Regions from separate parts of the Neobacillus sp. GCM10023253 genome, predicted to be linked through region 4. Evidence: predicted binding sites of a transcription regulator. Region 4 holds the regulator's gene; each other region holds the start of a gene.
What was found. The regulator Rex, encoded in region 4, represses fermentation and respiration genes when NADH is low (regulators of the CRP and FNR family bind a similar motif). The targets are predictions, from matches to a motif close to TTGTGAAATATTTCACAA.
Positions count from the first base shown of each region.

Region 1: a site for Rex is predicted at 2,062-2,079, ahead of nirB (nitrite reductase large subunit NirB). Genes of this name have one in related genera too.
Region 2: a site for Rex is predicted at 6,851-6,868, ahead of pflB (formate C-acetyltransferase). Genes of this name have one in related genera too.
Region 3: a site for Rex is predicted at 1,370-1,387, ahead of ACFPA1_RS19365 (formate/nitrite transporter family protein). Genes of this name have one in related genera too.

Region 1 covers NZ_JBHSHV010000029.1:22,829-30,930, reverse strand. The annotation lists gene nirB (nitrite reductase large subunit NirB) at 1-1,938, opposite strand, end outside; gene pruA (L-glutamate gamma-semialdehyde dehydrogenase) at 2,555-4,102, opposite strand; gene ACFPA1_RS27410 (CamS family sex pheromone protein) at 4,283-5,446, opposite strand; gene ligA (NAD-dependent DNA ligase LigA) at 5,459-7,465, opposite strand; gene pcrA (DNA helicase PcrA) at 7,565-8,102, opposite strand, start outside.
Region 2 covers NZ_JBHSHV010000009.1:103,147-111,248, reverse strand. The annotation lists gene ACFPA1_RS13285 (AMP-binding protein) at 1-1,406, shown strand, start outside; gene ACFPA1_RS13280 (DUF6501 family protein) at 1,488-1,691, shown strand; gene ACFPA1_RS13275 (YhcN/YlaJ family sporulation lipoprotein) at 1,724-2,302, opposite strand; gene yidC (membrane protein insertase YidC) at 2,415-3,191, opposite strand; gene ACFPA1_RS13265 (hypothetical protein) at 3,213-3,515, opposite strand; gene pflA (pyruvate formate-lyase-activating protein) at 3,650-4,399, opposite strand; gene pflB (formate C-acetyltransferase) at 4,455-6,680, opposite strand; gene ACFPA1_RS13250 (cupredoxin domain-containing protein) at 6,980-7,432, opposite strand; gene mprF (bifunctional lysylphosphatidylglycerol flippase/synthetase MprF) at 7,657-8,102, shown strand, end outside.
Region 3 covers NZ_JBHSHV010000015.1:152,227-160,328, forward strand. The annotation lists gene larA (nickel-dependent lactate racemase) at 1-1,168, shown strand, start outside; gene ACFPA1_RS19365 (formate/nitrite transporter family protein) at 1,448-2,263, shown strand; gene fdhF (formate dehydrogenase subunit alpha) at 2,633-5,605, shown strand; gene ACFPA1_RS19375 (DUF1641 domain-containing protein) at 5,605-6,084, shown strand; gene ACFPA1_RS19380 (DUF2294 domain-containing protein) at 6,181-6,543, shown strand; gene fdhD (formate dehydrogenase accessory sulfurtransferase FdhD) at 6,566-7,375, shown strand; gene ACFPA1_RS19390 (LysR substrate-binding domain-containing protein) at 7,485-8,102, shown strand, end outside.
Region 4 covers NZ_JBHSHV010000011.1:3,759-11,860, forward strand. The annotation lists gene ACFPA1_RS13765 (ABC-F family ATP-binding cassette domain-containing protein) at 1-1,785, opposite strand, end outside; gene moaC (cyclic pyranopterin monophosphate synthase MoaC) at 1,950-2,438, shown strand; gene ACFPA1_RS13775 (redox-sensing transcriptional repressor Rex) at 2,471-3,124, shown strand; gene ACFPA1_RS13780 (DUF4395 domain-containing protein) at 3,277-3,702, shown strand; gene ACFPA1_RS13785 (acyl-CoA dehydrogenase family protein) at 3,837-5,453, shown strand; gene ACFPA1_RS13790 (YdiK family protein) at 5,484-5,684, opposite strand; gene ACFPA1_RS13795 (CPBP family intramembrane glutamic endopeptidase) at 5,681-6,403, opposite strand; gene groES (co-chaperone GroES) at 6,706-6,993, shown strand; gene groL (chaperonin GroEL) at 7,036-8,102, shown strand, end outside.

The sequences.
Region 1 (8,102 bases), on a different contig from region 4:
TGTACCATAGCGGCAGAATTGGGCACCGACGCAGGTTTTGACGGTGCGAAGCGTTTTTCCGTAAGCATACCCTGATGGCATATTAAGCTCTTCCCAAATGCTTGGCAGGTCTTCTTTTTTGATGCCAAACAAGCCAATCCGCTGGCCCCCGGTTAGTTTTACTAATGGAACATTGTATTTCTCGGCCACTTTGGCAATTTTTATTAAATCCTGTGGTGTTGTCACCCCGCCGTACATTCGCGGCACAACGGAATAGGTTCCGTCCTTTTGGATATTGGCGTGCATTTTTTCGTTAACAAGGCGGGAATCGCGGTCATCCTTATACTCGTCCATGTGAATCATGCCGAGGTAATAGTTGATGGCCGGGCGGCATTTGGTACAGCCTTCCTCGTTGTTCCATCCTAAAACGTTCATGACTTCTTTGACACTTGTTAAGCCCTTTGCCTTGATTTTTTCAACCAATTCCTCCCGGCTTAAGGTTGTACAACCGCAAATGCTTGTTTTCTGAGCTGCAGATGCGTCGAATTGGTCGCCGAGTGTATGTTCTAGTATACTTGCGACCATTGGTTTACAGCGTCCGCATGAGCGGCCGGCATTTGTGCAATGGCTGACTTGGTCAAGCGTGGTCAGTCCTTGTGTTTTGATCGCCTCGACAATGGCTCCTTTGGTAACGCCATTACAGCCGCACACCAGTTCATCGTTTGGCATGGAGGCAATGTCATCACCGGAGGTGCCGCTTACACTGCATTCTGACTGAAGAATCGATACGCTGGTTATGCCGCTGATGTCTTCCTGTTTCGTCAGCATCCGGAACAGTTTTGTACTGTCTTTTGTATCACCGTAAAGGACAATCCCGACAATCTTGTTATCTCTTATTAGAATCCGTTTATAAATGCGGTCATATTCGTTGTAGACCATGATTGATTTCGTTGTACCGTCTTCAAAAATTTCCCCCGCTGAGAAAAGGTCAACCCCAGCCACCTTAAGCTGCGTACCTGTTACTGAACCTTTATATGGCGCCGCTTCGAAACCGCTGATGCGATTCGCCAGGACTTTCCCTTGTTCGTACAATGGCGCAACTAAACCATAGACAATTTCCCTGTGTTCGGCACATTCTCCGACTGCGTAAATGTGGGGAACGCCGGTCTCCATAAAGTCATTTACGACAATGCCTCTGTTTACATAGATGCCGCTGTTTTTTGCCAATTCTGTGTTTGATTTGATGCCTATTGCCATGACGATTAGGTCGGCTTCTACTTCTGAACCATCTTTAAAGCGGAGTCCGGTTACCCGCTCATCTCCAAGGATTTCGACGGTTTCCTTTTCCATTAAAAAGTTCATACCTTGGGCTTCTAGTTCTGCTTTAAGCATAGATGCTGCAATATGGTCCAGTTGTCGTTCCATTAGCGACGGCATTAAGTGAACGACATCCACTTTCATTCCTAGGTTTAGCAGGCCTCTTGCAGCTTCAAGGCCAAGCAGACCGCCGCCGATAACAACAGCTTTTTTGTATTCCTTTGATGATTTGATCATCATTTCACAATCATGGATATCACGAAAACCGGTCACACCCTGTTTATCCGCACCTGGAATTGGCAGAATAAAAGACTTGGATCCTGTTGCGATAATTAATTCATCGTACTCCACTTCACGGCCTTGGTCACTGATGACCCGTTTGGCTTCTGCGTCAATTTTTACAATAGCTTCGCCGGTATATAATTGAATATTGTTTTCTTTGTACCAATCCAACGGGTTGATAATGATTTCATCGAAGCTAGTATCGCCTTGGAGAATATTTGAGAGCTTAATTCTGTTATAGTTTGGATGCGGTTCTTCTCCAAAAATGGTGATTTCAAAATGTTCAGGTGCAAGTTTAAGGATTTCTTCGATTGTCCTTACTCCAGCCATTCCGTTACCGATCATTACTAATTTTTTCATTTTGGGTCGCTCCCTATATGTTTTGTTTAGTTATTTTTAATGGTTAATAAGGTTTCATTTATAGTTAAATTGTAAACTCCTGTCTTTTGAAAATTTGTGAGGTTCGTCACAATCCGTTATTGTTTGTGAATAGTTTCACATTATTGTCATAAACATGTTTCTTTATGGATAATATTTGAGCATATTAGTTACGTCGGTTGAGCGGTTTTATCCTTTAGACACCTCTATTGGACATTTTACTGTTTGGGCTTGGCGGTTTTGTCCTTTAGGCGCCTTCTATTGGACTTTTTACCGATTTGGCTTAGCGGTTTTATCCTTTAGACGCCTTCTATTGGACATTTTACTGCTTGGGCTTGGCCGTTTTGTCCTTTAGACGCCTTCTATTGGACATTTTACTGCTTGGGCTTGGCCGTTTTGTCCTTTAGGCGCCTTCTATTGGACATTTTACTGCTTGGGCTTGGCCGTTTTGTCCTTTAGACGCCTTCTATTGGACATTTTACCGATTAGGCTTGGCGGTTTTGTCCTTTGGGTACCTGTCTTTTATAAGATCAATGAAACTTATCCTTCATTACACAAAAAACCCCCTTCCCATAAAGGGAAGAGGATCCTATTCATGTTAATACAATTCCGACGTCGTTTTACCTTGCATATGAAGAAGCAAGTAGTCAGGGCCGCCGGCTTTAGAGTCGGTTCCGGACATGTTGAAGCCGCCGAATGGCTGGTAGCCGACAATGGCACCCGTACAGCCGCGGTTGAAGTAAAGATTACCGACATGGAAGTCCTCACGTGCCTGCTCCATATGGGCACGGTTTTTAGTAATAACCGCTCCAGTTAAGCCATATTCAGTATTGTTGGCTATCTCAAGCGCTTCGTTGAAATCCTTCGCTTTTGAGAAACCCACCACAGGTCCGAAAATTTCCTCTTGCATGATGCGGGACTTCGGATCTAAATCGGCAAATATAGTTGGCTTGATGAAGTAACCTTTGGAGCTATCTCCTTCGCCGCCAGTCATCAATTTGCCTTCTGACTTACCGATTTCAACGTATTCCATGATTTTCTTGAAAGCATTATTATCAATAACAGGGCCCATGAAAGTATCTTGTTCAGATGGCTCGCCAACTTTTATTTGGTTAGTCAATTCCACGACGCGATTCAATACTTGATCATATACATCCTCAACAATAACGGCCCGAGAACATGCAGAACACTTCTGACCGGAGAATCCGAATGCCGATGCCATGATGGATTGTGCAGCCAATTCAAGATCTGCTTCACTGTCCACAACAATCGTATCCTTACCGCCCATCTCGGCAATTAATCGCTTCATCCAAAGCTGTCCTTCGCTGATTTTGGAAGAGCGGTCGAAAATGCGCAGGCCGACATCGCGGGAACCAGTGAAGCTGATGAAACGAGTATCCTTATGGTCAACTAAGTAGTCGCCAACCTCAGCGCCGCTGCCTGGAACGAAGTTTAGCACACCCTTTGGCAGTCCTGCTTCTTCCATTACTTCCGCAAATTTAGCTGCAATAATTGGCGTAGTGGAAGCAGGCTTCAGCAAGACCGTGTTGCCAGAAACAATCGCGGCAACGGTAGTACCAGCCATGATCGCAAAGGGGAAATTCCATGGTGAGATGATAATGCCTACACCAAGCGGAATATAATCATAACGGTTAAATTCATTTGGACGGCTCTGAACAGGCACACCATTTTTTAAGACAAGCATTTGCCGGCCATAGAATTCTAAAAAGTCAATTCCTTCGGCTGTGTCCGCATCTGCTTCTCTCCAAGGCTTACCCGCTTCTTTCGTCATCAAGGCAGAGAACTCGTGCTTGCGGCGGCGGATAATCGCAGCCGCTTTAAAAAGTACATCTGCTCGGACTTCCGGCTTGGTTTTTCTCCATGTTTTAAATGCCTCAACAGCTGCCTGCATCGCTTTTTCTGCAAGCTCTTTATTGGCCTTTGACACACTGCCGACTACTTCTTCTTTGTTGGCGGGATTATAGGAAACAATTTTTTCCTCGGTAGTCACTTTTTCACCGCCGATGATTAAGGGATAATCCTGTCCTAAATAGCCTTCAACTGTTTTTAAGGCTTGAAGATAGGCTTGGCGGTTTTCTTCCACAGTAAAATCTGTTAATGGCTCATGTTTATATGGTTGTACCATGCTAAAACCCCTCCTATGTAATCAACCGTTTAATCCTTGCGGAAAAAATAATAGGTTGTCTAAAATACCTGAAAACCCCCTCATTCGGGAGGCGGCGAATTTCGCAGATAAACAATCCTATTTTGCCTCGAAAACTAGAATGTTAACCAAAAAAGACCCGGCCGCTATAGCGGCCGAATCTTATTGGTAAATATACACAAATGGTTCATTTTCATTGGCTTTACGGACAATCAGTGCTTCAGGGCCGTCCACGGAGGTCACGTTTACTGATACCGAAATGTATTCAGGAAAATGCTCCATGACCAATCCTGTGACATATTGGGTAAATCCAATTCCCTCTGTCTTTCCGTAAAATTGAATTGGAATCGTGATATCTAAATTTTGCAGCTGATCGCCGACGTAAAACGCCCGGCCAATCACGCCGTTGAAGTTTGGAAAATATTCTTCAACATCCTGTTTAAAGTTTAAAAAGGCGATTGTATCATCGCGGTGTGCTTCCTGGGCATCACTGGATGGGAATAAATAATATTTTTCGTCGACTTTTTCCCATGAGTTTAAACTTGAGCTGCCTTTATCAACTGTTGTATAGGCAATGAAATTTCCTGGCACAACAGAAGATTTGCTTTGCTGGGCGAATAATGCAATCGTGATTGGAACGTCGCTTACATTTTTCATGGTCCTAATTCGTTTGATCATTTCTTCCGCTATTTTCTTTCCTTCGCGTTCCATGTCTGCAAAGTCAATATGCTGCTCTTTTTCAACAGTACCGCTATCGACTTGAACCTTGTAATAGTAGGTTGTATTAAGGGCAAGGCCAATGGTAATTCCGCCAAGTGAAACGTTACCTTTATCATCTTTTGTTAAATAATCATGCTCCAAAATATGGGCTAAATAAATCGGACTGCTCGGTTCCCCCGGCGGGCCTGTATCGACAGGGTTTAATCCGATATTATCAGCTGCCTTCAGGCTTTTTGCCTTTAGCTGTTCCTCTGTATATTGTCGGCTCAGCAATTGTCTTACCGTTTTTTCCTTGATTTCCTGTCCTTCACGGAAATAATATTTATCGGTATCAAAGCTATTTTGGGCTATACGCATTAAACCCATTTCGAACTCGTTCAAATCATATCTTGTATTGATATTATTGACGACCAATCCGCGGGCCTGCCCCGGCTCAAATGGCAGAATGGTCCGGTAATATTTATCTGAAATATTATATTTCGGAATAATCGCCTTCCCTTTATCCTTCTCCTTTGTTTGCACTTCTTCATTTTGCTTTTGAAAAGTAGGTGCGCAGGCACTCAGCAAAAAGACAAGGGAAAGCGCGAGCAATGAGAGTTTTCTCAAAACTGACACCTCTTACTTATTTAATTCTTCAAGGAGCTTCTCTTCATCCCACACTTCAATTCCCAGTTCCTGTGCTTTTGCGAGCTTGGAGCCTGCATCTTCACCAGCAATGACCAAGTGGGTTTTCTTGCTTACACTTCCCGCCACATTTCCGCCTAACGCCTCAATCTTTTCTTTTGCTTCATTTCTCGATAAGCGTTCCAGTTTGCCGGTTAATACCACCGTTTTGCCGGCAAAAATAGAATTGGATTCCTCGGCGGATACCTTTCTTACCCCTTTAAACTCCATGTTCACTCCAAAAGAAGCTAATTCCTGAATCAGTTCGGTTGCCTCTTCCTGTTCGAAAAAGCTGACGATGGAATCAGCCATTTTATCACCGATTTCATTGATGGCTATCAGATCTTCTTTGGAAGCAGACGCTAATCTTTCCATTGCCCCAAATTCCTGGGCCAAAGTTTTTGCCGCTTTTGCCCCGACATGACGGATGCCAAGCCCGAAAAGCAGTTTTTCCAGCGAGTTTTCCTTAGAGGCTTCAATCGCTTTTAACAGATTGGAAACCGACTTATCTCCCATTCTTTCAAGGGCAATAAGCTGGTCATAGGATAGCTTGTAAATATCAGCCACATCGCTGATTAATTTTTCGGCAAACAGCTGGCTGATGACCTTTTCCCCAAGGCCATCAATGTTCATCGCATCCCGTGAAACGAAATGGATTAAACCTTCACGGATTTGCGCCGGGCATTTCGGATTAATGCAGCGAAGGGCCACTTCACCCTCTAATCGGACTAGTTCGCTTTCACATTCCGGACAGTGTGTCGGCATATGAAAATCGACCTCTTCTCCCGTGCGTTGATCAGCCAAAACATTGACGACTTCCGGGATAATGTCGCCGGCTTTTTTAATGACGACCTTGTCGCCAATTTTGATATCCTTCTCTCGAATTAGATCCTCATTATGCAAGGAAGCACGCTGCACAGTGGTACCAGCCACTTTAACCGGTTCTAAAATAGCTGTAGGTGTAATAACCCCGGTGCGGCCGACGCTTAATTCAATATCCTTCAAAGTCGTTACAACTTCTTCAGCCGGGAACTTATATGCTATTGCCCAGCGCGGGCTTTTAGCAGTCGTTCCAAGAGCAGCCTGCTGCTCTAAGGAGTCAATCTTAATAACGATCCCGTCTATTTCATAAGGCAGATGCGGGCGCTTTTCCACCCAGCTGTTTACAAAGTCAATTACCTCATCAATCTTGACGCACTTTCTCCGCTCTTTATTCGTTTTAAACCCAAGTTTGTCCAAGTAATCTAAGCCTTCGCTATGCGAGACGACGCCAAGGTCCCCTGGATTTCCAATTCCGTATAAAAAGATATCCAGTCTCCGGGAAGCCGCCATTTTCGTGTCAAGCTGGCGGAGTGAGCCTGCCGCCGCATTTCTTGGGTTGGCAAAGAGCTCCTCCCCCCGCTCTTTCCTTGCCTCATTCAGCGCTTCAAAGGAACGCTTCGGCATAAAGGCCTCACCGCGGACCTCCAAGGACACAGATTCTGTGAGGCGGAGCGGAATGGATTTAATTGTTCTTAGATTTGCCGTTATATCTTCGCCAATTGTACCATCACCGCGGGTAGCCCCTTGGATAAACAAACCGTCTTCGTAACGTAAAGAAACTGCAAGGCCGTCAATCTTTAATTCGCAGACATATGAAAAGTCATCCCCTACAGCCTGACGGGTGCGGCGGTCAAAGTCTCTTAAGTCCTGTTCGTTAAAAGCGTTGCCCAAGCTCAGCATCGGTGTTCGATGCTCGACTTTTTCAAAAACATCGAGAACCTCTCCGCCAACCCTTACAGACGGAGAGTCAGGTGTTTTTAATTGGGGGAACTTTTCTTCAAGCTCCAATAGCTCCTGCATTAATCGGTCATATTCAGCATCTGGTATGGATGGTTTGTCTAAGACATAGTATTCATAACCGTATTGATTTAATAGCGTCCGCACTTCGGATATTTTTTGTTCAGCGGTTTGAAGGTCCATATATCCAACCCTTTCCTCATCTAATTGCAGCAAGTTCCCCAATAAAAATGAGGAAACCTATTTTTCACTTACTTTAAGACGATTTTTCAGGAAAAATTGTTACACTTTTTTGATCGGTGCAAATTTGGCAAGCAGGCGTTTGATGCCAGTTGGACTTGGGAAAGCAATATCGAGTTCGGTGCCTTCTCCCTGTCCTTTCACACTGACAACGGTCCCAATGCCCCATTTTCCATGTTCAGCTTTGTCGCCAACCTTCCAGTCAGCTCCCTCACCGCCGGAAGCAGCTGAAACCGGGCGCATAACTGGCTTACGTGGAGAGGCAGGAGTGCCAAATGTACTCCTGCCGGTTCCTGAAGCCCCGGCTGATTCGAAGGAAGAACGTGACCCTCCAAAGGAAGAACGGCTCGAGCCAAATGAACTGCCGCTCGATGAAAAAGAAGAACCTCTTGAGCCAAACGGCGAATTTCGTCTTTCCGGTTCAAAGACTTCCAAAAGGTCTTCGGGAATTTCACTAATAAACCTAGACGCTGGATTCATATTAGTCCGTCCAAACAGGGTTCTCATTTGGGCATTTGTAAGGAACAGATTTTGCTCTGCTCTTGTGATTCCTACATAGGCAAGACGGCGTTCCTCCTCC
Region 2 (8,102 bases), on a different contig from region 4:
CTACAGGAAAGATGGGGGCGGTACTGGTTACGGTAAACACAAACTATCGAACAGCAGAATTGGAATATCTTTTAAAACAATCAGACTCCACTACGATTATTTTAATGGATAAAATGAAGGATTCTTCCTATGTCGATATGCTTTACGAAATTGCACCTGAATTAAAAACTTCAGAACCGGGCAGGTTGAAAAGCAGCAAGCTGCCATTCCTTAAGAATGTCATCGTATTGGGGGAGAAGAGATACCCAGGTACCTTTTCATGGGAAGATATTATTCGCTTAGGTGAATTGGTTTCAGATCAAGAACTGGATAACAGGATGAACTCACTTGAACCCGATGATGTGATTAACATGCAGTATACTTCCGGGACAACAGGTTTCCCCAAGGGGGTTATGCTGACCCATAATAATATTGTCAATAATGCCTTAAATATTGCAAATTGCATGAAGCTGACCGTTCAAGACCGCCTTTGCATACCAGTTCCATTTTTTCACTGCTTCGGATGTGTTCTTGGTACAATGGCTTGCATGACTGTAGGAGCTACCATGGTACCGGTACAGGAATTCAGCCCGAAAAAGGTACTTCAGACGGTTCAAGATGAAAAATGCACGGGACTTCACGGTGTTCCGACCATGTTTATCGCGGAATTGAATGATCCTGAGTTTGAAAAGTATAACCTGTCGTCCTTAAGAACCGGGATCATGGCTGGATCAAATTGTCCAATTGAAGTCATGAAAGCCGTTATCGAAAGGATGGGGGCCACGGAAATTACGATTGCCTATGGACAAACAGAGTCCTCACCGGTCATTACCCAGACGCGGACAGATGACCCTATTGAATTACGGGTGGAAACAGTCGGAAAAGCTCTGCCAAATGTCGAAGTGAAAATTGTAGAACCGGGAACGAGTAGGGAAGTGCCGCGCGGTATTCAGGGGGAGCTTTGCACCAGAGGTTACCATGTCATGAGAGGCTACTACAAAAATATTGAGGCAACCACAGAAGCGATTGACCAAGAGGGCTGGCTGCATACAGGTGACTTGGCGGTCATGGATGAAAACGGCTACTGCAAAATTACCGGCCGATTGAAGGATATGATTATAAGAGGCGGAGAAAATATCTATCCCCGTGAAATTGAAGAATTTTTATATACAAATCCCAAGATTTTAGATGTCCAGGTGGTAGGAATCCCCGATGAAGTGTATGGGGAAGAGGTAATGGCCTGGATCATATTAAAAGAAGGGGAGTCGGCGGATGCTGAGGAGGTCAGGGAATTCTGCAAAGGAAAAATCTCGAAACATAAAATCCCGCGGTATATAGAATTTACAGACTCTTATCCAATGACAGCCTCCGGAAAAATACAAAAATACCGGTTAAGGGAGAAGGCAAAAGAAGTAGTGAAAAGATAATATTTTCAATGTTGTTGCACGATACCGGCCCTTTTGATTATACTTAAACTTGGACAATTGAGGAAAAAGGGCGGTGAAAGCATGATTCATCTGACATGGCGTGAACGCGAAACAGTTAAGAAAGTTAAATGTGTGCATACAAACGCTGAAAAATATATGGTAAAAAACATGTTGACTGTTGGAAAAGTGTACGATGTAAAAAATGAAACGGAAGAATTCTATTACATTATTGACAACTCCGGCAAGGTCGGCGGATTTTATAAGGATTATTTTCAAGACGCATAAAAAATGCCTGGCACTTTAAGCCAGGCATTTTTCTATTTTGCATCCGGGAATACACGTCGGATGGTATCTGTAAATTCGTCAAATAAACCGGAAACTGGCCGACCTTTCCGAACGTCTCTTTCAAAACGATTCATTCGTTCATAAAAATCTGGATTAACGGAAACATAGACGTTATCAATATCTGGATCCACTAATTTAACTGTTCTAGAAATTGTATCTTTGACATTGGCTGTAAGTCCATTTCGTGCCGTACGGTTCAGTTTTGCGGCAACATAAGCATTATGATTCGAGACGATAATATTGGCGTGATTTACCTCAGGCAGGTCCGATACCTTGCGGGCTGCTTCCTCGGCAACACGCATTTTGGAACCCGTAGTACTTTGCACATTTGTCCCACGGATATCTTGTTTGTTAATATTTCTATCCAATTCTTGATCGCTGACATCAACACCTGAAATGGCCGGCCCGCCGTGATTTGGAATATTATAATTTACTTTGGCTGGATTTATCTCATTGCGGGTGGCGGTATCGTCATTCACATCATTTCGCGCACAGCCAACTAGGCAGAGACTAAACATGATAGTAGCAGTAAAGAACAGTCTCAATTTCACTTTTTTGCACTCCTTTTTTATAGGTTGTACAAAATTAGGTTGCCAAACATGGAAATAAACTATCCAATGAAAAAAGGAAGCATCTGTGTCGATGCTTCCTTTAAAGAATAGATTATTTTGCCTGCGCTTCTGCAGGTTTTTTTGCATAGAGCTTTTGACTAATCAAGGTTTGAACAGTCAGGAACGTTCCCCCAACAACCCAGTAAAGCGGCAGAGCGGCAGGTGCACTGAAAGAGAACATGACAATCATAAGCGGGGACATTAACCCCATAAATTTCATTTGTTGACGCTGCTGTTCTGGCATGGTTGACTGAGAAACTCTAAATTGGAAATAATAAATAACCCCTGCAATGATAGTGATAACGATATCAGGATGCCCCAAACTAAACCATAAAAATTTATGAGAAGCAATTTCTTGGGAGCCGCGAATTGCATAGTAAAAGCCTGTTAATATCGGCATCTGAATAAGAATTGGAAGGCAGCCCATATTTAATGGGTTAACACCATGCTTTTGATATAGACCCATCATTTCAGCTTGCAGTTCTTGTTTTTTCTTTGCATCCTTTTCGGCCTTCATCTTCTTTTGAATTGCATCCATCTCAGGCTTTAAGGCATCCATTTTTTCTTTCATATGCATTTGATTTTTATATTGTCTTAGCATTAATGGCATTAACACAAGCCTGATGATCAAAGTTACGAAAATAATTGCTAATCCATAGTTTCCGCCAAAAACTTCTGCGAAGAAGTGAATAATTTTTGCAAATGGTTCAACAAAGTACGTATGGAAGAAACCATCATTTTTCCCGCTTTGCTGGGAAGAGCATGCAGATAATAGTAATACAGAAAAAGATAGAATAATTAATAGTAACGATGATTTATGTTTTTTCATATTTCCTCCTAAAGGTATGATTTAGTATAAAGTAGAGAATAAGAAGGAAATTGGCTTTTCAGAATCATCGTCCCGGAAACACGCTTTTCTTCGGATAAATTTAACGATTCTTATTAAAATAATACTAATCGTTAAACTGCTTTTTTTCTTATAAAAAAACAGCGGGTGAATAATTTTTGAGCCGTATGGGTTCGAAAGCGAACCAATTGATGAGGAATCTACACCCAAAGCCCACAAATTTTTTAAAACCAGTCCTAGATAAAGACTCATATAAAGGGCTGTTAAGGTATTAATATCCGAATGATCGATTAATAATTGAAACAAACATTTCACCTCGCATCAGGTAACCAATGATATGAGTATATAAGAGAATAGCCAAATAATCAATTATTGTTGTGATGTTAATGTTTGGGTCTAAATGTTCATGAAAAGTAAAGAACACTTACTCCCGGAAGGAATTAGTGTTCTTTAGGTTTTTGCCAATGTGCAGTTAACATCGTATAGGCAAGATCAACTTTCTCTTCGCTTGGCGGTTCCACATCCTTTAAAGGGTATTCGTGGCCGAGCGCTTCCCATTTATAAACGCCCAGTTTGTGGTAAGGAAGAATTTCAATTTTTCGAACGTTTGCAAGTGTTCCAATGAATTCGCCAAGATTCTTCAAGTCTTCCGGTTCATCAGTTACAGATGGAACTAAAACGTGACGAACCCAAATCGGGACATTTCGGTCTGACAAAAACTTGGCAAACTCGAGAATATGGTCATTGGCCATACCGGTCAACTGGATATGTTTTTTCCTGTTTATATGTTTCAAATCTAGCAATATTAGATCGGTGTAAAGTAACAGTTCTTCAAGCTGTTCGATGAACAGCTTGGAATGGGAAAAGCAGCCCCCGGAGGAATCGATGGTTGTATGGATTCCTTTCTTTTTACATTCCCTAAATAGTTCAATGAGAAAAGGAACCTGCAGGAGGGGTTCACCCCCGCTGACGGTAATGCCGCCTCCTGAGGCTTGGATAAATGGGAGGTAGGATTCCAAATCATCTATGATTTCGGAAACTGTCATTTCCTTTCTGGTGCCGATTTCCCAAGTATCGGCATTATGACAAAATTGGCAGCGCAGCAGACAGCCTTGTGTAAAAATGACATAGCGGATTCCTGGCCCATCTACGGTTCCTAATGTTTCAATAGAATGAATGTTTCCGTTCATGATGATTCTCCTCTCATTAAAAGCAGAGGCTGAAGGGGACAGCCTCTATTCTTTTTTACAACGATTCATGGAAGGTGCGATTGATTACATCAAGCTGCTGTTCTTTTGTTAGCTTAATAAAGTTAACAGCATATCCGGATACGCGGATTGTTAATTGCGGATAAAGCTCCGGATGCTCCATGGCATCTAAAAGTGTTTCCCTGTTAAAGACGTTTATATTTAAATGATGACCTGCTTTAATGGCATAACCATCTAAAATGGACACTAGGTTGCAAATTTGACTTTCTTCTTCCTTACCTAATGCTTTCGGAACGATGGAGAATGTATTGGAAATACCATCCATTGCATAGCTGTATGGAAGCTTGGCAACAGAGGAGAGTGATGCTAATGTCCCTTTTGTATCCCGTCCGTGCATTGGGTTTGCTCCTGGTGCAAACGGTTCGCCAGCGCGGCGGCCATCTGGTGTATTACCTGTTTTCTTACCGTAAACCACGTTAGAAGTGATGGTTAATATTGATAAAGTATGAACAGAGTTGCGATAGGTTTGATGCTTACGCAGCTTTTTCATAAAGCTTTTTACAATTCCAACGGCAATGCTATCTACACGGTCATCATTGTTTCCGTATTTAGGGAAATCGCCGCTTATTTCAAAATCAACAGCAAGGCCGTTTTCATCGCGAATCACTTTCACCTTGCCGTATTTTATCGCGCTGAGCGAGTCGGCAACTACACTTAAACCAGCGATACCAGTTGCCATCGTCCGAATAATCTGCGTATCATGCAGAGCCATCTCAATTCTCTCATAGCTATATTTGTCATGCATATAGTGAATGACATTCAACGTATTAATGTATAGGCCGGCGAGCCATTCCATCATTTGATCGAACTTTTGCATGACCTCATCGAAATCCAAAATATCTGAAGAGATCGGCCGATACTCTGGTCCTACCTGTTTTTTTAATTTTTCATCGACACCGCCGTTGATGGCATATAGCAGTGCTTTTGCCAAGTTGGCACGGGCACCGAAGAACTGCATTTGCTTGCCGATTTCCATGGCGGATACACAGCAGGCAATCCCGTAATCATCACCATATTCAAGGCGCATGATATCATCATTTTCATATTGAATAGAGCTAGTTTTAATGGACATTTTCGCACAATACTTCTTGAAATTTTCAGGAAGCAGTACGGACCATAGTACTGTTAAGTTTGGCTCTGGAGCAGGACCAAGATTATCAAGGGTGTGCAGGAACCGGAACGAGTTTTTTGTAACAAGCGGGCGGCCGTCGATAGCCATACCGCCAATAGACTCTGTTACCCAAGTAGGATCACCGCTGAATAATTCATTGTAATCCGGCGTACGCGCAAATTTGACGAGACGGAGCTTCATTACAAAATGGTCAACTAGTTCTTGAGCTTCTACCTCTGATAAGGTACCGTTTTGTAAGTCTCTTTCGATATAAATATCAAGGAAGGTGGAGACACGGCCAAGGCTCATCGCTGCGCCGTTTTGTTCTTTAATGGCTGCTAAATAGGCAAAGTATAACCATTGGAAGGCCTCGGCGGCATTCTTTGCTGGTCCGGAAATATCGAATCCATAGCTTGCTGCCAGTTCTTTAAGTTCCTTCAAGGCCCGGTATTGCTCAGAAAGCTCTTCGCGCAGCCGGATATTATCTTCAGTCATTACTTTGCTAGTGCTATTGAAATCTTTTTGTTTTTCTTTCATTAAGAAATCGACACCATATAAAGCAACACGGCGGTAATCCCCGATAATTCGACCGCGCCCGTACGCATCCGGCAGACCGGTAATAATCCCTGCTTTTCTGGCTAAAATCATTTCACTCGTATAAGCATCGAAAACACCTTGGTTATGTGTCTTTCGGAATTCGGTAAAAATTCTTTCAATCTCTGGATTTAATTTGTAGCCATATGCTTCACAAGCCTGTTTAGCCATACGAATTCCGCCGAATGGCTGAAGAGAGCGGTTAAATGGCTTATCTGTCTGCACGCCGACTACCTTTTCAAGATCTTCATCCAAGTAGCCTGGGCCATGGGAAGTGATGGTTGATACGGTCTCCGTATCCATTTCTAGGACTCCGCCATTTTCTCTTTCCTGTTTCGTCAATTCCATTACTTGCTGCCATAGATTATTTGTCGAATCTGTAGCACCGGCTAAAAAGCGGTCATCACCTTCATATGGAGAGTAATTTTTTAGAATAAAGTCACGTACGTTAACTTCTTTTGTCCAAGTCCCTTTTGTAAAAGCCTTCCATGCTTCCATGTTTTTTCACCTCTAAATGAAATAAAAATTTATATAACAGATTGGCTATTATTTCTACACTTAAAGTATAACAGGTTAACAATCTGAAATAAGGGATAAATGTTAAGATATTGTGAAATGAAGAATTTGTGGGGTTTTTTATGGAGAATTTGAACGAATTATGAACATGTTTATAAACTGTTTCACTTTATTTATATAACAAACACCGCCTGTTATATAAGAACGATTCAACAATAACAGCACCTAAATAGTGATTACTAGTGAACAGCATAAAAAAACAGGAGAAAAATGCTCCTGTTTTAATCTACGATAATATCAGCAATCATTGGACCATTATGGGCACGATTGGAATGAACTTCGCAAATTAAGCGATAGGTACCCTCCTTGGAAAATTGAAGTGGAACGATTGTTTCTTCCCCTTTTTTTACAGTCCCCTTGATATTTGTACCTTCAATATAGAATGGATGTTCTTCTCCGTTAATGCCGGTTATATACAATTTAACCTTTTCTCCTTTTTCTATAATGATTTGACTCGGATCCCAACGATAGGCCTCAATATCTTTCCCGTTTTTCATTTTGGATTTGTATTCAACTGTCACCATATGGATTTCTCGTATTTTCCCATCTGCCTTCTGATTAAAGACCGCAGCATCCCCAGCTTTTAATAGAAACCAAGATGAAATTGCAGCAAGCATAATACCCACAGCTAAAACGAATAGAAGTGTTTCTTTTTTTAATATTAAAAATTTCACAAGCATAACCCCCCTCTAATATTTGTCCTAGTTTATTCATATGCCGGATAGGTGGGAAAACTTGTCTACTTTTTTTCCTGAATTTTCGAATTGCCTCTGACCAGATGGTTGAACGTTCGATAAAATGTCTACACTTGTAATAAGTCACCGCAAGAAAGTAAGAAATTGCTTTGTATTTCTTTCATAAACGTTTATAGTAAAATCAGGGATGATATGAATACTAGGTGATTATTTTGAAGGGTTATCAGAAGGATAAAATTTTTAAGATTGTAAAATTTTTATTCCCATTGCTTTTATTGATTTTTGCAATATTTGAAATAAAAAAGTTTGTGGGAAATTTAGATGTTCATTTGCTAGAAAAAGAATTAAATCAACTCAATTTTTTGACGCTGCTGCTTATCATTGGCATTACCTTTTCGGCTGTATTACCGATGCTTTTGTATGATGTGATTTTAGTTCGGATTTTAGGGGCAAAGGTCCCAAAAAAAGAATTGTTAGAGCAATCGTTTATTGCCAATTCCTTTTCTAATTTAATCGGATTCGGCGGGTTAATCGGGGCAGCGTTAAGAACGTACTTTTTTCACAAACTTGAACAGGATAAGCGGAGATTACTTAGTGTTATAGCAACAGTTTCCCTATTTTATTTGGCAGGCATCTCATTGTTATCGTG
Region 3 (8,102 bases), on a different contig from region 4:
AAATGAAGTGGAAGCGATTAAACAGGCATTAAGGAATCCGATTGGAACACCTCCTTTAAAAAAAATGGTCAAAGCGACAGATACTGTTGCCATTATCATAAGCGATATTACGAGACCGACCCCAAACCATATCCTTGTCCCAATGTTAATAGAAGAATTGAACCATGTGCCATTGGAGAATTTCGTGGTGATCAATGGAACAGGGACTCACCGCGATCAAACCAGGGAAGAGTTTGTGCAGATGCTCGGTGACTGGGTTGTCGACAATATCAGGATTATCAATAATAACTGTCATGACAAAAGCACACAGGTCAACCTTGGCAAAAGCAAATTTGGTTGTGATGTGTATCTCAATAAAGACTACGTAGAAGCCGATTTCCGGATTGTCACAGGATTTATTGAACCGCACTTTTTCGCCGGTTTCTCCGGTGGACCAAAAGGAATCATGCCGGGTATTGCCGGGATTGATACGATCATGACGTTCCACAACGCCAGAATGATTGGCGACCCTCTTGCTACATGGGGAAATATGGTCAATAACCCAGTCCAGGACATGACAAGGGAAATTAATGGCCTTTGCAAACCGCATTTTATGTTAAATGTTACACTGAATAAACAAAAAGAAATCACAAACGTATTTGCCGGAGAGCTTTACGAGGCTCACGATCAGGGCTGTGCCTTCGTCAAAGAACACGCCATGGTCCGGTGTGATGAGCGGTTTGATGTCGTCATCACCTCAAATTCCGGCTACCCGCTTGACCAGAATCTGTACCAGGCCGTTAAAGGAATGAGTGCCGCACAGAAGATTGTCAAAAAAGGCGGGGCCATTATCGTCGCTTCGGAATGCTCAGATGGACTGCCAAGCCATGGGAATTATGCGAAAATTTTCGAACTCGCCGACACACCGCAAGGGTTGCTTGATCTCATCAATAGTCCAGAATTTAAAATGTTTGACCAATGGCAGGTGCAAAAGCAGGCGGTCATCCAGGTTTGGTCAGATGTCTACGTTTATTCTAAGCTAACAGACGAACAGGTGAAGGGCGCCATGCTTAAGCCGACACTCAATATTGAGAAAACCATCGAAGAACTTAAACAGGTTTTTGGCGAGAATATGACCGTTGCTGTTTTACCGCTTGGGCCACTGACAATTCCATATGTGGAAGAGTAGTATTTTAAGATAAAAAAGTCACAAAATGTTCACAAAAAATAAGAAATATGTTATCTTATAAAATGTTATGAAGAAATAGAATGTTCATTGATGAAATGTAACATGGTGTTGCACTTTCATTCTGTTATTCTGTTTTATATTGGCGGGAAGGATTTCTAGTATTTTTTAATGCTTAGAATATTAGCCCATCATAAACGGTTTATGTGAATTTATTTGCATGAAACCGCTTTATGGTGGGCTATTTTTATTTTTAAAAGAGTACATAATGGAGGAAAACATATGGCATTTCATAGTCCTGATCAAATTGCCCGAAAAGTAGTTGCAGCGGGCGCGAAGAAAGCAGTAATGCCGATTCGTCATGCCCTGCTGTTAGGTTTCTTAGGTGGAGCGTTTATCGCATTGGGCTTTCTATTAGACATACGTGTGATTGGCAATTTGCCAAAAGAATGGGGGTCATTCGGGTCATTTCTCGGCGCTTCGGTGTTCCCGGTCGGCCTCATGCTGATCATTATTGCCGGCGGTGAACTGCTGACGGGAAATATGATGGCATTGCCGATGGCGGTATTGGCTAAGCGGGCAACGACCTTACAGCTGATGAGAAATTGGCTGCTGATTGTTGTCAGTAACTTTGTCGGTGCTATCTTTGTGGCTTATTTCTTTGGCCATGTAGTCGGCTTGACAGAAACAGGACCATTTTTGGAAAAAACAGTGGCAATCGCCCAAGCAAAAACAGCGGAAACCTTTGTTCAAGCATTAATTTCTGCAGTCGGCTGTAACTGGCTAGTCTGTTTAGCAGTGTGGATGGCATTTGGTGCTGAAGACATTGGTGGAAAAATGTTTGCGATTTGGTTCCCTATCATGGGATTCGTTGCAATCGGTTTCCAGCACGTCGTGGCCAATATGTTCGTGATTCCAGCGGCCATTTTTGCTGGCAGCCTTAGCTGGACCGATTATTTTGCTAACTTAGTTCCGGTATTTATTGGCAATGCCATTGGCGGAGGAATTTTCGTGGCTTTGATCTACTGGATGGTATATAAAGAGGCATTACGGACTAGTGCTTCGCAAGCATTAAACAACATAAAGAAAGCCGTCTAGCAATCTAACTTGCTTTAGTTCGCAAAAAATACAAATTTATGATATATTCATAGTGTTAATGTTTAAAATTAGTGAAGAATGCATTGAAATCAGGTAACAGTTGTTGCTTTGATTTCCTGCGTGCTCACAAATAATATGGCGGGAATGATCGCTAGTATATAAAATATGCTCAGAAATTCTCCCCCCATGAAACGGTTTATACCAATTAGGTATAGCAACTGTTTTATGGGGGTTTTTTGGCTAATAAGAAAGTATAAATTTTTTTCAAAATTTATACTTTCTTAACGCATAAGTGCAACTGCGCCTCTGTCTTCGCCCTTAGGGGCTCACCAGTCGGCGAGTTTTCTTTATGTTTAGGAGGGACGTATTTTGTCGGAAAAAGTGAATGTGTTTATTAATGGAACCGCCCGTGAGATTGAGGCGGGAACGCGAATCTTGGATTACCTTATTTCACAAGATATCCAGCATCCACATGTTTGTTATTCAGAAATTCTTGGGCCAGTCCAAAGCTGTGATACCTGTATGTGTGAGGTGAACGGCAGCATTATGAGGGCCTGTTCGACTATCGTGGAGGAAGGAATGAATATCCTGACCGCGTCTGAAGTGGCGAAAAAGGCCCAGGAAGAAGCGATGGATCGGATTCTGGAAAACCACTTATTATACTGTACGGTCTGCGACAACAACAATGGCAATTGCCGTGTCCATAATACAGCGGAAATGATGGGAGTCGAGCATCAAACACGTCCGCACCGCTCTAAGGGGTATGAAGTGGATATGTCTCATCCATTTTATCGCTACGACCCGGACCAATGTATTTTGTGCGGACGCTGTGTGGAAACCTGCCAAGACCTGCAGGTCAATGAAACATTGACGATTGACTGGGAGACCCAGCAGCCACGTGTATTATGGGATGGCGGTAAAAGCATCAATGAATCCTCCTGCGTTTCCTGCGGTCAGTGTGTCACGGTTTGTCCATGTAATGCCTTAATGGAAAAATCCATGTTAGGTAATGCTGGATTCATGACAGGAATTGAAGATGATTTACTGACACCAATGATTGACCTTGTCAAAGCGGTAGAGCCGGATTACCAAACCATCTTTGCTGTTTCCGAAGTCGAAGCTGCCATGCGAGAAACACGCATTGAGAAAACAAAAACGGTTTGTACCTTCTGCGGCGTAGGCTGCTCATTTGAAGTGTGGACAAAAGATCATGAGATTTTAAAAATTGAACCATCCGAAAATGCACCAGTCAACAGTGTATCTACATGTGTAAAAGGGAAATTCGGCTGGGATTTTGTTAATTCAAAAGAACGGATTACCACTCCTTTAATCCGCAAGGGCGATGTGTTTGTTGAAGCCTCTTGGGATGAAGCCTTAGATCTTGTGGCAGAAAAATTGGGCGGCATTAAAGATACGTACGGCAGCGATGCACTTGGATTTATTGCTTCTTCAAAAATCACGAATGAAGAGAATTACTTGATTCAAAAATTAAGCCGGCAGGTATTCGGCACTAACAACGTGGACAACTGCTCCCGTTACTGCCAATCTCCTGCTTCTTGGGGCTTGCAGCAAACCGGCGGCATTGGTGGTGATTCCGCAACGATTCAAGACATCGCGGGCGCGGGACTAGTCATTTTAGTAGGCTGTGCTCCGGCAGAGGGACACCCTGTTCTTGCCACACGGATTAAGCGTGCGCATAAGCTTCACGGACAAAAGCTAATCACCATCGATGTCCGCAAACATGAAATGGCCGATCGCGCTGATTTGTTTGTGCGTCCAAGACAAGGGACGGATTATGTATGGCTGTCTGCTGTAACAAAATACATCATTGACCAAGGCTGGCATGATGAAGCGTTCATTCAAAAGCATGTCAACCATTATGATGAATTCTTAAATATGATTACTCCTTATACGCTCGAAGAAGCAGAAAGAATGACTGACATCTCGCAAGAGGCATTAATCCAAATCGCTGAAATGATTCATGAAGCCGACGGGACCGCCATTTGCTGGGGAATGGGCGTCACGCAAAACATCGCTGGTTCGCATACATCTGTTGCCATTGCCAACCTTCTTCTTGCAACAGGAAACATGATGCGCCGTAATGCAGGGGCATTCCCACTCCGTGGTCATAACAACGTCCAAGGTGCAAGTGACATGGGAACCATGCCAAATATTTACCCAGGGTATCAGCAAGTAGCTAATGACGAGGTTCGTACCAAATTTGAAAAGGCTTATGGAGTAACACTGCCAGCACAGCCGGGGCTCGATAATATCGAAATGCTTGAAGCAATTGATAAAGGCGAATTAAAAGGCATGTATATTGTCGGTGAGGATATGGCCTGGGTGGATGCTGATTCCAACCATACACAAGCGATGCTTGCGAAGCTTGATTTCCTTGTGGTTCAAGAAATCTTCTTAACGACAACGGCTCAATTTGCTGATGTGATTTTACCAGGGGTGCCTTCCCTTGAAAAAGACGGGACGTTCACCAATACAGAGCGCCGAGTCCAGCGTTTGTATAAGGCGCTAGAAACAACAGGCGACAGCAAGCCTGACTGGTGGATCCTCATGCAGGTTGCGAACCGCATGGGCTTTAACTGGAACTACACGCATCCAAGTGAGATTTTTTCTGAAATGGCTGGCTTAAATCCATTTTTTACACATTGTAATTACGACGTTCTTGAAGGCTGGAACAGCTTTACATGGGGATCGCCGGACGGGACTGACACACCTGTTCTTTATCTGAACGGCTTTAACTTCCCTGACAAGAAGGCTCGGTTTGGTTTGTTTGACTATGTACCTCCGGTGGAATTCCCGGCTGAGTTCGACTTGTCGCTTGATAACGGGCGTTTGCTGGAACATTTCCATGAAGGGAACCTAACGCATAAATCTGAGGGGCTTCAGTACAAGTTCCCGAAAGTCTTTGTCGAGGTTTCACCTGAGCTTGCCAAAGAGCGCGGGGTGAAGGATGGCACGCTTGTCCGCCTTGTTTCACCGTATGGTGCGATTCGTCTGCCAGTTCTCGTCACAGACCGTGTGGAAGGAAAAACTGTATATGTTCCAATGCACTCCTCCAGTCATGAGAGTGCGGTTAATTTACTGACGGGCGGGGCAGTCGATGTCGTGACCCATACACCTGCATATAAACAAACGAAAGTGCGAATGGAAGTGCTGGAAATCAAGGGAGAAAATCCGCTTCCAAGATTCAACCCGCGCAACGCCACACGGACGCCGCAGCTGGGTCTCGAGATTTACCGGAAATGGGAACGCGGCGATTATGTGCCAATTTCAAGTGTCAATGAATATGTACAGCCTGGCCTGTATGACAGGAGGAACGCATAATGGCTCAGCCAATTAAAATCATTAAAAAGGTAGAATTGACAGAAGAGCAACAAAAAGCGCAATCCTTGGAGAGTCTTATCTCCGAGGTTGCGCAAAATAAAGATTCCCTGCTGGATACGCTTCAACTGTTGCAGGAGCTTCACAACAGCGGCATTTTAGAGGCCATGAACAGTCTCGTCAAAGCCAAAGAGACAGTGGCAAAAATTGCGGTTGGCCAAATGACACGAGAGCCTGTCACGAATCTCATCAATAATGCGATGGCAGCAGGTGGCGCTTTGACGACGCTTGATCCCAAAATGACACAAAAACTGATGAATGGCGTTGCAAAAGGGTTGGAAAAAGCAGATCAAGGGCTTCAGTCTAATTCAAAAGTAGGTATACTAGATTTATTGAAGGTATTGAACGATCCGGATATCAATCGAGCAATTGGTTTTGGTTTGAATCTCTTGAAGGGTGTCGGGGAAGGCTTAAAGGATTAAAAGGAGGGGGAAACCCATTTGATGATTTAAAAAGAAGGGGTTTCCCTGTTTTAATCGAAAACTATTCTGAAACGACAAATGAAGGGGAAGTCGATAATGGGTAAAAATTTAGAACACCAATTTAGTATGCTGGTTCGGGAAATCAGAAAAGAGTACGTTGGAAACGGCCCAAAAGAAATTAGCACCCGATTCGTGGAAAACTGGGCGATTAGTGAAATGAAAGGCAACCTTACGAATGTAGAGAAGTTTATGATTAACTCTGAACAAGGAAAACAAACCGTTCATGAGGCTCGGACCAAGTTGGTAAAGGAAATCTATAAGAGACAAGAGGTTGTGGATAAGTTTGAAACCTTAATGGGAGCAAAAGTGCTGCGGCTATTTTCCGATATTAATATTGACGAAGATATCGCCATGACTGTTTTTGTTTTTGATAAATCAATTGATCAAAAAGGTAAATGAGGGAACAAGGGAGACAGGGAGAATGGACCAGCAAATGCAGGTAACAAACCAAGTGCTGCGATATGAAAATGGTGTTGTGCAGCTTGTCGAGGATGTGGTTGTGACGGAATATCCGATCACGATTATGTTAAATGACCAAGAATTTGCCACCCTCGTATGCAGTCCGGAGGATATTGAGGAACTTGTCATCGGATTTTTGGCGTCAGAGGGGATAATCGGCCGCTATGAGGATATAAAGGAACTGCAAGTGATTGAAAAACTAGGGAAAGCAATCGTAACAACACATCGAGTGAATAAGTTGAATGAAATGTTCCACTCCAAGCGCATTGTAACATCGTGCTGCGGGAAAAGCCGGCAGAGTTTTTATTTTTATAATGATGCCAGAACAGTTAAGCCGATTGAAGTGAAAAGCAAAGTGCTGACCGTCGACAACTGCTTCCGTCTGATGGAGATGCTGCAGGAATCCTCTACCATTTTTCAAGATACGGGCGGTGTCCATAACGCCGCATTATGTGATGGAAATGGCATTATTGTAGCGCGGACGGACATTGGCAGACATAATGCTTTGGATAAAATTTACGGCTACTGTCTGAAGCATCATATTTCCATCGAAGACAAAGTGATTGCCTTTAGTGGGCGCATTTCCTCGGAGGTATTATTAAAAGTAGCAAAAATTAGATGCGGCATGGTTCTATCAAAATCGGCCCCAACAGAACTTGCATTAAGATTGGCTAAAGAACTGGGGATTACAACGGTTGGATTTATCCGGAATAATGCCTTAAATATTTATACAAACTCTGAACGGATCATTACACCTGAATTAGCGAAATAAGGGGATACCGCTAGTCGTTGCTAAGCGGTATTTTTGTTATTCAATCGTATTGGTAATACTGCAGATATGTTAAAATCCTTCTAAAGAATCCTTAAGATGGGGTGTTTTGATGGAGTTACGCCAATTAAATCTTTTTATGGAGGCAGCTAAGCACAAAAGTATTACTAAGGCAGCGGAGAGTGTGCATATTTCACAGCCTGCCTTGAGTAAATCGATTATGGCTTTAGAAGAAGAGCTTGGCATGACCTTGATTATCCGCAGCAATAAGACAACGAATCTCACAGACGCTGGGAATGTGGTGCTAGAATATGCCCAGAAAATTTCTGGCCTGCTTGATGAAATGACCACGACATTAAATGATATGACAGATTTGAAGAGAGGCGAAATTAACATTGGCTTGCCGCCGTTTATCGGAAGTTTATTTTTTCCAAAAGTGATGGCTAAGTTTCATCAGGAATTTCCAAATATCAAATTAAATATTACCGAGTACGGTGGAGCGAGGGTTGTCAAGAGCGTTGATGAAGGGGAATTTGAGCTTGGTGTTACCGTTCTGCCGATTGATGAGCAGGATTTTCAAGTTTACCCGATTGTAGAGGAAGAAATGATGCTGGTGGTTCACAAAGACCATCACCTTGCTGCCCGTAAACAAGTAGAGATCAAGGAATTAGCAGATGAGGAATTTATCTTTTACCATGAAGAATTTTCATTAAATCAGATCTTAAGGAAT
Region 4 (8,102 bases):
CTGAATCTCTTCTTCAAGCTCTGAAATGCGTTCCTCGATTTCTTCCAATTTGCGTTTTCTCTGGCGTTCCAGTTTTTTAGTTTCTTTATCCTGTTGATAACTGTTTTTTTCAGCAGGCTCTAAAGCAGAAACCTTCTTCTGGGAGGCAGCCAATGCAAGTGCCGTAAGTTCCTCCTGCTCCAGCTTTTTATCCACATAATAATCGTAGTCGCCGAGGTATTCAGTGCTGCCCTCGGGGCTCAATTCTAGTACCTTAGTTGCGATTCTGTTAATAAAATAACGGTCGTGTGAGACAAACAAAATAGTACCTGGATAATCAATTAAGGCATTCTCAAGTACTTCCTTGCTGTCCAAATCCAAATGGTTGGTAGGTTCGTCCAATATTAATAAATTTGCTTTCTCGAGCATTAGCTTGGCAAGGGCTAGGCGGGCTTTTTCGCCGCCGCTTAAGGACAAAACGTTTTTAAGCACATCATCACCGGAAAATAAAAAATTCCCAAGCACCGTGCGGATTTCCTTTTCCGGTTTAAGTGGATATTCATCCCATAGTTCGTTTAAGACCCGTTTATTGGAAGTTAGGTTGGCTTGTTCCTGATCGTAATACCCGATGGACAAATTGGTTCCGTATTGAATAGTTCCAGCCAAAGCGGGAAGCTTTTTAATAATTGTTTTTAAAAGGGTCGACTTCCCGATTCCGTTAGGGCCGACAAGGGCAATGCTGTCGCCTTTATACACACGAAAGGAAATATCCTTGGAAACCTTCTCGCCATCATAGCCGACAGCTAGTGAATCAACAATCAACACATCATTGCCGCTTTGCTTCTCAATTTCAAATGAGAAGGAAGCGGATTTTTCATCGCCTAATGGCCGGTCCATGATTTCTATTTTTTCAAGCTTCTTCCTCCGGCTTTGCGCCCTCTTAGTAGTAGTGGCCCTTGCGATGTTGCGCTGGATGAAATCCTTTAAGGCGGCAATTTCCTCCTGCTGCTTTTCATAAACCTTCATGTCGCGTTCATAATTGGCCGCTTTCTGATCAAGATAAGAGCTATAATTTCCGGTAAATCGCTGAATTTGACGGCGCGATAGTTCATACACCTCTGTAACGACTTTATCCAAAAAATAGCGGTCATGCGAAACAATTAAAATAGCGCCAGCGTAGCCCTGCAGATATTGCTCAAGCCAGGAAAGGGTTTCGATATCCAAGTGGTTGGTAGGCTCGTCCAGAATTAAAATATCAGGTCTTGTCAGCAGCAGCTTGCCGAGCGCAAGACGCGTTTTTTGTCCGCCGCTTAGACTTGAAATCATTAACGTAGTATCAGAAAAATTTAATCCATGCAAGACAGAGCGGATATCGGCTTCATACTGATAGCCGCCCTGCTCTTTAAATTGAACTTGCAGTTCATCATATTCCTTTAATACCTTTTCATATTTTCCTGGGTCCCCGAAAACAGCAGGATTGGCCATTTGTTCTTCCAGCTTCCGGAGCGATTTTTCCATCGCCTGAAGATGCTCGAAAACCGTCAGCATTTCCTCCCAGATGGACAAATGGGACTCTAAACCCGTATTTTGCGCCAAATAACCAATGGTAGCATCCTTTGGTTTAATGATTTCGCCGCCGTCATAGCCCATTTCTCCGGCGATTATTTTCAATAATGTTGATTTCCCAGCTCCGTTACGGCCGACTAAAGCAACACGGTCACGGGATTGTAATTCCAGTTTTATATTCGATAAAATAAGTTCAGCACCATAATATTTTTGTAGTTGGTTAACCTGTAATAAAATCATCTTTTTCACCTCTATTACCTTACGACTAGTGTACCGTATTACCCGGAAGTCGGCAATGAAGTGAAATTTTTTAATGGAATGATAAAAAAATATACTGTTAGTTCAAAGTTTCACACACATAGACAAAAAAATAATGTATTATTTTTTGTAGGAGGATTTTCTTTATGGCTGAATTTACTCATTTTAATGAAGAAGGCCGGGCCAAGATGGTCGATGTCAGCGATAAGCCGGAAACGGCACGCACGGCGATAGCCCAGTCAAGCATATCCGTATGCACTGAAATTTATGAAAAAATTACAAACCACGAAATGAAAAAGGGCGATGTCTTAGCAGTTGCCCAGGTTGCTGCAGTGATGGCAGCGAAAAAGACATGGGATATCATTCCAATGTGCCACCCGATTCCATTGACAGGTATCAATATTAGTTTTTCGTGGGAGCAGGCCGGGCAGGAACAATATACACTGCATATTGCTGCATCAGTGAAAACCAAAGGCAGTACGGGGGTTGAGATGGAAGCGCTAACAGCCGCCTCTGTTTGTGCCCTGACCGTCTATGATATGTGTAAGGCAGTTGATAAAGGGATGGTGATTGGACCAACCTTTCTGGTGGAAAAAACCGGCGGCAAAAACGGTGATTTTAGAAGAGAAATCTAATATATCCATTAAAATTGAAGGGTGGGAGAAATATGTCCAATGAAACGATGAAAATACCACAGGCAACAGCAAAGCGTCTGCCCTTATATTATCGATTTTTACAAAACCTTCATTCTTCTGGCAAGCAGAGGGTGTCATCTGCAGAATTGAGTGAAGCAGTAAAGGTGGACTCGGCCACTATTCGCAGGGATTTCTCTTATTTCGGGGCCCTTGGGAAAAAGGGGTACGGCTATAACGTAAACTATTTGTTATCGTTTTTCCGGAAAACACTTGATCAAGATGAATTAACAAAGGTAGCGTTAATCGGGGTGGGTAATCTCGGCACAGCCTTTTTACACTACAATTTTTTAAAAAATAATAATACAAAAATCGCTTGTGCCTTCGATGTGGACCCCGGAAAAATTGGCGGTTCGATAGGCGATGTTCCCGTTTATTCGATGGACGATATAGAACAGTATTTGATTGAGGAAAATATTTCGGTGGCGATTTTGACGGTGCCGGCCCCGGTTGCACAGCAGATTACAGACAAGCTTGTGAAAACGAATGTAAAAGGGATTTTAAACTTTACACCAGCGAGACTGAATGTACCTTCATCGATCCGCGTGCATCATATTGACCTGGCGGTGGAGCTGCAATCACTTGTTTACTTTTTAAAGCATTATCCAAACCACGAAGTAGAAGAATAAATAATCAATGGGCTTCTCGCCAAAATGGTGAGAGGCCCATTTTTCGTTTGGAAACATTTTTCCTAAACAGATCACTATACAAAGGGAGTTGAAGCGGGTAAAATGATTACACGAGTAATTATCGTAATCCAATAGGAAAGGTTGGAATTAAAATGACAGAAAAAGTTCGTTCAATCCCACGGCCGCTTGTGAAAACAAACCAGTGGACGATTGTTTTAAGTGTTGTGTTAACATGGTTATCCGGACAGGAATGGTTTTTGTTAGTGCCGTTTGTTGCCGGTATGTCTGGTCTTTTATTCGGATTTAATCCGATTATGCAAATAGCAAAACTATTTTTAAGAAAGGACCCAAAGGCTTATATCCCTGAGGATTGGGAGCAGCAGCAATTTAATCAAAAAATTGCCGTATCGTGTTTGGGAATTGGATTTGTAGGATTCCTGCTGGGATGGAATGGTGTTGGCTATGTGTTCACGATTCTTGTCGCGGTGGCTGCCTTTGTGGCAATTCTAGGTTTTTGCATCGGATGCTTTATTTATTTTCAGTGGAACCAATACCGTTATAGAAGGGCGCAGCAATAAAGATATCTTTTTATGAGGTCTGATTAGTTCGGCCTTTTTTTTGTTTTCTACTTATATTTGACGCTGCCATATCCTTACATTTAAAATTAAATTGAAAATTATGAATTATCATTCATGAGGAGAGTGGCGTTTTTATGAAGCTTGTTTCCCAAGAGACAGAAGCGAAAGGAAAAAATTCTTACAGCTTTGATGAATTTCTCGAAAAACGTGACAACCTTGATTGGTATCGTGATGAACCGTTTTTACAAAAAGCGGTTAAGAAATTTACGGGTTCTCAGCACAGCCAAGTCCACGAAAAACTATTATCCTTTTCGCCAACAGTATCTGCAAAATGGAACCGGTTAGCTGAAAGAATTGCCAGGCCGGAAGTCCGCCCCTACATGCTTCACTTTGATGCTTTTAATAATCGGATTGACCGGATTGTCCGTCCTCAAGAAGTTCATCAATTAGAGAATGAAATTTTCGGAGAAGGTCTTTTTTCCAGAAATATGACACCTTGGGAAAGCTTTGTGAAAAGAATGCTAATTCACCAGCTGGGTGAGGCGGGAGTAACCTGTCCGCTTACTTGTACACATGGTTTAGTGGCTTTGCTTGACCAGTTTCCGGATGAGGATTATCCAGAACTTCAAGATATATTAAATCATACAAAAGAAGGGCTAAATGGCGAATTTGCCATTGGCGCTCAATTTATGACAGAAATCCAGGGTGGTTCTGATTTGCCGGCCAATGTTTTGGAAGCGGTTCCGGAAGGCAAGTGTTATCGTTTGTATGGGAATAAGTTTTTCTGTTCTGCGGCTCATGCCGATTATTCGGTGGTAACGGCAAAAATATCGGGAACTGACAAAGTTTCGACATTTATCGTACCATCCTGGCTTCCGGGGGATAAGGAGAAGGAGAAACGCAACGGGTACGAGATTAATCGGATCAAATGGAAGCTTGGCACAGCCGAGCTGCCAACAGGGGAGATTCAATATAAGGGGGCGCGCGCCTATCCAATCGGTCCAAAGGATAAGGGGATTGCAGTTGCAGTCGGAATTGTATTGACCTTGTCGCGGTTGGAAATTGGAATTGCCTGTGCTGGGTTTATGCTGAGGGCCTCTCGGGAGGCAAATTTGTACAGTGATTTCCGAAGTGTTTTTGGAAAGAAGGTAAAAGACTATCCACTCGCAGCAAGCAAGTTGAAACGACTCCAGCATGCCGCTGAGCGAACGACGGCGGGGGCATTCAAAATCTATAATCTTTTCTTGCAGCTGGATAAGCCGCTTAATCCAGGAATTAAATCGGACCATCCAATTGAAGTTAGGAAAAAGTTATTTAATCTGCGTGAACTTGTCTTGCTGCAGAAAATCTGTGCAACGAATGAGGGGGCGGAAATTTTACGGGAGGCTATCTCCGTGTTTGCTGGTCATGGAGTGATGGAGGAATTTTCGTCGCTGCCGCGTATCTTCCGCGATGTGGTCGTAAACGAACAGTGGGAGGGACCGCGTAATCTGCTTCTAACGCAAATCTACCGCGATTTGGCCAGGGTTTCTGATTGGTATTCACCTGCCGAGTTTGTGGCTAGCGTATTGGAAGGTGCACCGATAGAATCTATTAAAAAGTTCTCCGAACAGCTTGAAGACTTATTACAACGACCGGTTTTAGGAGAAGTAAGCGAGGCCTCGATGGAAGCCGCTGCCGAATGGGATTTATTCTGTGATTCATTCTTTAAAACTTATCAGCAGATTGCGCTAAAGGAAATCGAAGATTAATAAGAATGAGGCTGTTTAAATGTGACAGCCTCATTTTTTCATTTGCCCCTTATACTTAAAATGAAAAACAATCATCTTTAAGGCTGACCCAAAATCAAAGGTGGCGAGGATGACCAAAAGGTAGCTGAAGAAGCCCCAGCCATTATTTTGGACATCATCGATAGCAAAATAGGTGAACAGGGCACCAAGTATTAAATAAATCAAACCAGAAAACAAAGGTGAACGTTTCATAGAAATCCTCCGATAAAGTTTTGAACTGCCTCTGCCTCACGCATCAGCCGCTCAATGTCATCCTTATAAACCGACTGAACAAGGACGACCATCGTGTTCATGGATACATGGGCGAAAATCGGCACCAGGATGCGTTTGGTTTTTACATAAAGAAAAGCAAAGGTAAAGCCCATCGCCGAGTAAATAAGCAGATGCTCAGGCTCCATATGGACAAGCGCAAAGACCACCGAGCTGATTAGGGCAGAAATAAAGAAATTAAACCGTTTATAAAAAGCCCCAAAGATAATTTTCCGAAACACAATTTCTTCTAAAATAGGGCCGATAATACTCGTTACAAGAATGGCCAAAGGAAAGGCATTAATGATCGTGAGGATTTCCTGTGTATTTTTAGAGCCCAATTCAATCCCAATAAGGCGCTCAATGATGGCAGCCGTATATTGGGCAAATAGGGCAAGGAAAACCCCTAAAATCGCCCACTTTATCGAATGACCGATTGAAGTGTTTCTTTCACTATGGACCCCAGGCTTCATTTCTTTTCTTAGGATAACAAGAATGATGAGAAAGGCAAGGGTGAAACTTGTGATTAGCCAAACCGGTACCACAAATTCCTGCCTCCATCCAAAAAGGCGAAATCCAAACATAAATGCAGGAATCCCGGCAAAGCTGGAAAGCTGCATGGCAATATAAACAATAAGGACAATCCAGTATTCCCTTTTCAAGTCAAAACTCCTTTTCCATCTATTTTTTCCAATCGAAATGTAATCAATCACTATTCTTCATTCTACCTTTAATGACAAATTAGTTTCAATTTTGAATGCCTGCTTTGAAAAGAATTGAATAGAAATATGGATTTTATCCATACTTTATAAGGTGGAAAAAAAGGGTAACTTTTTTTAATAAATTTTATGCATCAGACTTGCAAAAGATTTTTAGATTGATTATTATAATAATTGTGTTAGCACTCATCATAGTCGAGTGCTAATAAATGACCGAATAACACATATTTGAGGAGGTTGTTTGAATGTTAAGACCATTAGGTGATCGCATTATCATCGAACTCGTTGAATCAGAAGAAAAAACTGCAAGCGGTATCGTATTACCGGATACAGCAAAGGAAAAGCCTCAAGAAGGAAAAGTTGTAGCTGTAGGTACTGGCCGTGTGCTTGACAATGGCGAGCGCGTAGCTGTTGAAGTTTCTGAAGGCGACCGCATCATCTTCTCAAAATACGCTGGTACTGAAGTGAAATACCAAGGTACTGAATACTTAATTTTACGTGAAAGCGACATCCTTGCTGTAGTTGGAGAATAAGAAAAATAACTAGCTTTAATTATAAGAGGAGGTTTTTTAACAATGGCTAAAGAGATTAAGTTTAGTGAAGACGCTCGCCGCGCAATGCTTCGCGGTGTTGATACACTTGCAGATGCAGTTAAAGTTACTCTTGGACCTAAAGGACGCAACGTGGTTCTTGAGAAAAAATTCGGTTCACCATTAATCACAAACGACGGTGTAACCATCGCTAAAGAAATCGAACTTGAAGATGCATTTGAAAACATGGGTGCAAAGCTTGTTGCTGAAGTAGCAAGCAAAACAAACGATGTTGCCGGTGACGGTACAACAACTGCAACAGTTCTTGCTCAAGCGATGATTCGCGAAGGCTTAAAGAACGTAACTGCAGGTGCTAACCCAATGGGCATCCGCAAAGGGATCGAAAAAGCAGTTACTGCTGCTGTAGCAGAGCTTAAAGCTATTTCTAAACCAATTGAAGGCAAAGAGTCGATCGCTCAAGTTGCCGCTATTTCTTCTGATGACAAAGAAGTTGGCCAATTAATCGCTGAAGCAATGGAGCGCGTTGGCAACGACGGCGTTATTACAATCGAAGAATCTAAAGGCTTCACTACTGAATTGGATGTAGTTGAAGGTATGCAATTTGACCGTGGCTATGCTTCCCCATACATGGTTACAAATACTGACAAAATGGAAGCTATCTTAGACAATCCATTTGTATTAATCACTGATAAGAAGATCACAAGCATTCAGGAAATCCTGCCTGTTCTTGAGCAAGTGGTACAGCAAGGAAAGCCATTATTGCTGATTGCTGAAGATGTTGAAGGTGAAGCACTTGCAACTTTAGTACTGAACAAGCTTCGTGGTACTTTCAATGCTGTTGCTGTTAAAGCTCCTGGCTTTGGTGACCGCCGTAAGGCAATGCTTGAAGATATCGCTGCTCTAACTGGTGCTGAAGTGATCACTGAAGAACTTGGCCGTGACCTTAAGTCCGCAACAATTCAATCTTTAGGACGCGCTGCTAAAATCGTTGTCACAAAAGAAAACACAACAATTGTTGAAGGTGCAGGAAGCACTGAAGCAATCCAAGGTCGCGTTAATCAAATCCGCGTTCAATTAGAAGAAACTACTTC